DNA from 2 places in the Dysgonomonas termitidis genome. Region 1 is predicted to be linked to the other one. Evidence: riboswitches for the same ligand, from Rfam matches in the RefSeq annotation. Region 1 holds a riboswitch; the other holds the start of a gene.
What was found. A riboswitch is a leader RNA that binds a small molecule or an ion and turns the genes downstream of it on or off. The one in region 1 is predicted to bind thiamine pyrophosphate.
Positions count from the first base shown of each region.

Region 2: another riboswitch for thiamine pyrophosphate. It lies ahead of ACYQ3L_RS10545 (TonB-dependent receptor); the one in region 1 lies ahead of thiM (hydroxyethylthiazole kinase).

Region 1 covers NZ_BAAHYD010000003.1:304,801-308,018, forward strand. The annotation lists gene ACYQ3L_RS22490 (rhomboid family intramembrane serine protease) at 1-54, opposite strand, end outside; gene ACYQ3L_RS22495 (peptidase associated/transthyretin-like domain-containing protein) at 212-1,453, shown strand; TPP riboswitch at 1,763-1,862, shown strand; gene thiM (hydroxyethylthiazole kinase) at 1,942-2,739, shown strand; gene thiE (thiamine phosphate synthase) at 2,742-3,218, shown strand, end outside.
Region 2 covers NZ_BAAHYD010000002.1:1,586,816-1,590,033, reverse strand. The annotation lists gene ACYQ3L_RS10555 (AAA domain-containing protein) at 1-529, opposite strand, end outside; gene ACYQ3L_RS10550 (hypothetical protein) at 536-1,039, opposite strand; TPP riboswitch at 1,195-1,291, shown strand; gene ACYQ3L_RS10545 (TonB-dependent receptor) at 1,406-3,218, shown strand, end outside.

The sequences.
Region 1 (3,218 bases):
CACTGTGAGCACTATGATAATGATAGGTAGTATATCCGCAATATTGAATGCCATGTATCGTCAATTTTAAATATTCTGAGCAAAGGTATAAAAAAGAGCATATAGTTGTTGATTTTGATTCCGAAAGATATAAATTTGATTTTTGTCACAGAATACCTCAATAAATATCGCTTAATAACGTTTATCTGATAACAACCTAAATAGCGAACAGATGAAAAGAGCCATCATTCTTCCCCTCTTGTTTCTATGCATACATACCTTTGCGCAAGCACCCATCAAAGGCATTGTTGTGGATAAGGATACAAAGAAGCCTGTTCCGGACGTTATTGTCCAATACGGAACCTCATCGAAAGAATATGCATATACCAATGCCGGCGGACAATTCTCTATACCCGCAACCAGCGAGGATGTCATCTACTTTCAATCCATCGGCTACAAATCCAGATCAGTATTGAAGTCTGCTCTGCGCCAACAGCCGACTGTTATGATGGAACTCAATCCGGTCTCCCTCAATCCGGTTGTTATCAACCCGTATGATGCCGATATGTTGCTGGAGGAAGTGATGCTCAATACCAAAAGGAATCTGGTCACAGACCACTCCATCGGATACTTGTTACATTTCCTGCAAACAAAAACTACCGACACCCTCCAAAACGAGATATACCTCAAATACACAACCATTCTGGATGAAAAAATATTGAAGAAGTCCTTAAAAAAGGAGCGGATACCTTATACATACAATATCGTAGATATCAGGCGGCTGCAAAAATCCGTAACTCCTACGTCAGAACTTTACGGGGCCGAGTATCATGCTTCGCACCTGCTCTCGTTCGGTAAAAGTATTAACAATGAAACAACACGTACATATACATCCGACAGTTCTCTCATCATACTGAATATAGAACCTCTGGCCGGGAAAGAAGGCTGGGCGAATGGAGAGGTGCGGATCAATAAAAGCGATATGACTATTAAGTCGATGGAGATAGAATCGGTCGATTCTATCCTGGCCTCGCAACCTGCAAAAAGATATCTGGGAAAGATGGTCCGGATACTGAGGAAAGTAGGGCGTTTCGAATTTGCAAAAGCCAGCAATGGCAAATACTACATGAAAGATTGCTATACTTATTATAAATTCAGGGCGGTGAACGAATTTGGACAGGAAGAAGATATAGTTTACCACTGTGAGGTTAATTGTATAGGCACTGTTGATAAAATAAAAATAAAGAGAAGGAAATTGAGCGGATACTGCCAGGAACTGTTCTATTTTCCTGATTCTACTCAGGATGACTTCTGGACTTTCAATCATAATTCCAATTCCGGTTGGAATAATTACAGTTTTACCGGAGAACTTTCTTTAGGTGACAACTCTCCTAGAAAAGCAAAGGGTGTATCGTTCTATCTGGGAAAGTCCGTTATGCTGATACCATTAGCAGCTTTGCTAATCTTTATATAGCCTGTAAATAAAAAGAAAAACAAAACGTAACAGATATATCAGTTAACAGTAAACAGTTAGCAGTAAACAGTATTTCACGCAGAGACGCTAAGGCGCAAAAGGTAACAAAGGTAACACTTGTTTCAGGGAACAGTAAACAGTGAACTAACTTGTAACTCGTAACTGCCCGCAGGGCGAAGTAACTCGTAACTGCTTTAATCAATACTTCAAAGAACTATAAGCTAACAGCTAAAGGCTAATAGCTTATTATATAGATAAACTTCTTTGAAAATACGACTTGTTTCTCCAATAATTTTCGTTAAGTTTGCATGTCACTGTTAGGGGTGTTCTTTTTTTAAAAGAGCTGAGATTAAACCCTTGAACCTGATATGCTGTAATGGGCATCGTAGGAAAACGGTCGTATTTTAGATTAGCAGTTAATAACAAATATATATCTATAAGCCGTTTCGTACTATTCGAAGCGGCTTTTTATTTTAATATTTCCGGATATGATTGATATTCAAAAATTAGTGAGGGATTTAAATACTGTCAGAAGTAAATCCCCTTTGATTCATAACATCACAAATTATGTGGTGATGAACAATACAGCTAACGGCCTGCTGGCAATAGGTGCGTCTCCTGTTATGGCGCATTCGCTCGAAGAAGTTGCCGAAATGGCAAGTATAGCATCTGCTTTAGTAATAAATATCGGAACTCTTGAGCCTGAATGGGTGAAGGCCATGCTAACAGCAGGTAAGACAGCGTTAAAAAAGAATACTCCCATCGTTTTCGACCCGGTAGGAGCAGGAGCAACCTCATACAGGACAAAAGTATGTAAACAGATAATTGAAGAGTGTAAACCTTCAGTTATACGGGGAAACGCCTCCGAAATAATGGCTTTATGGAATGCCAATGTACAGACTAAAGGTGTTGACAGTACCGATTCTTCGGATTCTGCGCTCGATTCGGCTAAGGCTCTGGCCCGGCAAACAGGTGCGGTAGTCGTTGTCAGTGGACAGACAGATTATATTACCGATGGAGAGAATACCCGCACCGTAGAAAATGGTAATCCGATGATGGCCCGTGTTACGGGGATGGGTTGTACGGCTACGGCGGTTGTCGCGGCCTTTGCCGCAATCAATGGCGATATGCTGGAAGCCGCCACACATGGTATGGCTGTTATGGGTGTTGCCGGAGAAATTGCCGCCTGTAAGTCTTCCGGAAACGGAAGTTTGCAGGTCAATTTTTTGGATGAGCTTTACAATCTTGATGAGGCTGCCATAAGGAATAATATAAAGCAATCGTAATTATGTTGTCATTCGATTTGAGCCTGTATCTGGTTACCGACCGTTCGCTTTCACTTGGTCGACCGTTGGAGACGGTTGTTGAGGAAGCTGTCAAAGGTGGGGTGACGATGGTGCAACTGAGGGAAAAGGATGCTTCTACACAGGATTTTTATAATATGGCGATGAGATTGAAGTCAATATTGAAACCTTGCAATGTACCTCTTATTATAAATGACCGGCTGGATATTGCTTTGGCCTGCGATGCTGAAGGTTTGCACATAGGACAGAAGGACATGCCATATACCGTTGCCCGTAAACTGCTGGGCAAAGATAAGATTATCGGCCTGTCAGTGGAAAGTGTCGAAGATGCAATCGAAGCCAATAATCTGGACGTAGATTATATCGGGATTTCTCCTGTTTTCAGTACGCTAACCAAAACCGATACCGCGACAGCTTTGGGTCTGGAAGGAATACGTGAAATAACCCGCATATCCGGACAT
Region 2 (3,218 bases), on a different contig from region 1:
CGGGAGAGACGTTATATTTCACTTTTAAGCTCTGACCGATAAGTGTTTCGGACCTGCAAATAAGAAGTTCGTCTTCGGCATCGATTTCCAATATCTGTACTCGTATCTTATTTGATAAATCCTGAGACACAGGTTCATAATCGAAAACAGTATCTTCCACATAGTTGAAATCCTGTTTCTCACCCTCGATATATAAAAGGAAATTTTCCAGACCTTCCCTTGCCTGCTGATACTGTCCGGGAGATACCAGATTCTTATCGTTCCGCTGCAGGCAGGATGCTTTTATGCGTATGTTTTGCAACTGCCATTCCAATGATTTTGGCAGTTCATATTTTTGCCCGATAAAGACAAGGCGGGAGAATAAAGAGGGAAACTGCAAAGATTCACTTGCCGTGATATCTTTGCAGACTCTTTCCAGCACCTGTTTCAGGCGGATATATTTATTTCTTAATGATAGGCCGGAACTATCTATTTGCTGTATTTCGGAGAGATAGCCAAAAGATGCTGACAGTGAGATATGATCTGACATAATGGTTTAGTCACGGATATAAATATCCAGATCTACGCCTATCTCAATATCATAATCTGAATTCATTTTCCCTTTTCCTTCGACTATAATAGTTGCATAACCATAACGCCGTATCTGCTCTGTCATTGCATTAAGAAAATATTGTGCTTTTTCAGTTTCGTCCTGGACGGGATAACCTAAATATATGATATCATATTGTAAAACGGCATTTGTCCCATCTACACGAAGATCCATCCAGTCTATATATCCCGTGGTATATACATATATATCTGAATAGCCACTAATAAATTTCAGATCATGTATCTCCACATATCTGTCATATCCTCTTAGTCTAATATCATTTTCGTAAATTCTGAAACTCGTCTGAAAAGTATTATTGGTTGGAACTCTTAGTTCTGCGACATAATCTAAACGTCCTCTGTCCCAGTAATAGTGATCAGTCTCACAGGACGAGAAAGAAACCAACGCTACAATAGAAAAGAGAACCGCGACAAAAATATTCTTTTTCATGTTTTTTAAGTTTTATGTTACAAAGGTAAATTAATTTTATCTAATATTATATATGACTAGGAAAATCCCGTTTTGTAACATCGGAAATCCCAGTTATAGAAAAATTTTATAATAGGTAAACACTTATTTATTGAAAAGGTTTGGTTATCTTTGCCTCGAAGTCTTAGGGGTGCCTTAAAATTACAGGCTGAGATCACACCCATTAAACCTGATCCGGGTAATGCCGGCGTAGGGAAAGAAGATGCTATTGCGCACGTGCATATTCTTAAATTCCGGGAAATCATCTTATCAAACCCCTTTTTTGTTTAACGTCAAAGTATAAAACAAGAATGATTTGTCTTATGCTTATAGAAATTTTGTATTTAAATGAAAAAGGTATTTTTAGCTTTTGCTGCTCTTGTAATCAGTGGAGCAGAAGCAGTTTATTCTCAACAACAGGCGGATAGCCTTAAGCTCATAAAACTGGAGGAGGTAGTAGTGTCTGCCACACGGGTAAGCCGTGGTGCCCCTATCTCCTATTCGGATCTGGGCGAAGTGGAAATTAAAAAGGATAATGCTGCAAAGAACATTCCTTTTATATTACAATCCTTACCATCGGTAGTCTCATATACCGAAGGCGGAACAGCCGTAGGAAACACGGCGCTTCGTATCAGAGGTACGGATGCAAGCCGTATAAATGTGACATTGAACGGTATGCCGCTAAATAATCCGGAAAGCCAGGAGGTATATTGGGTTAATCTGCCGGACTTGTCTAACTCATTGCAAAGCATGCAGGTGCAGCGGGGAGTGGGCACATCAACGAATGGTACAGCCTCTTTTGGTGCCAGTATCTCGATGCAGACAGCCGGAGGAAAGGGAAATAAGGCCTATGCCGACTTGTCATCTGCATATGGGCAATACAATACTCTACTGCTGACAGGTGCTGCGGGAACAGGTATCATGAAAAGCGGCCTGTCACTCGATGCCCGCTATTCGTATATCAAGAGTGACGGATATATACGGAACGGAAAAGTAGACCACAAGAATATATATGCGGCATTATCACACTATTCCGATAAACAATTGATTCGTCTTATATACATGAATGGTATCCAGCATACGGGTATTACATGGGAAGGCATAAGTCCTGAAATGATAAAAATTAACAGGCGCTACAATCCTGCCGGAGAATATAAAGATGATAATGGCAGAACTCAATATTATGATAACGAGACGGATAACTACTATTCCAATATCGGACAGTTGATTTATACCCGTTATCTTACAAACAGGCTGACACTGAATGTAAATCTGAGTTATAATAATGGTTACGGCTATTACGAGAATTATAAAGTAGATGAGGATTTTGCTGATTACGGACTAGGTAAACAAATTGTAGGAGGGACGACCTATGAGAGTTCGGATCTTACATTGCGTAAACTGATGCAAAATGACTTTTATGTAGGCGGTTTCAATCTGGATTATAAAGCTGGTAAGCTGGGCATTACGGTCGGAGCAATGTACAGCTACTATGATGGATCGCATTACGGTAAACTATTGTGGGTAAAGCATAATGAGAATATTCCGGAAGGGTATAACTGGAACCGGAATACGGCCGTGAAACAGGATATGAATGCCTTCCTTAAAATGGAATACCGCCCGGTGGACAACCTGTCGCTATTTGCGGAGGTACAGGAACGCTATATAGATTATCGCATGAAAGGATTGGACGACGATCTGATGGATTTGACCAATAAGAATTATTATAACTTTATAAATCCGAAAGGAGGCCTTTCATTCCGGTTCAGCAACTATAATGAAATTTACGGATCATTCGGAATTTCTAATAGGGAACCATTGCGGGCTGACCTGAAAGAATCACTGAAAGGCGGAGGTTCGCGAAGTATTGCTCCCGAAAGATTATATGATTATGAGCTAGGTTATAAATATGCTAATTCAATGGTTTCGTTCAGTGCCAATTTCTATTATATGGATTATAAAGACCAGTTGGTGCAAACCGGGAAACTGAATGATATCGGTTATAAGTTGCAGGAAAATGTACCTGACAGTTACCGTACTGGTATAGAACTGTCATTGGCTTATACCCCTACCGAATGGTTGCGCCTGGATGGGAACCTGACATTGAGCCGTAATAAGATAAAGAACTATACGGTTTATTACGATCTGTATGATAATCAGA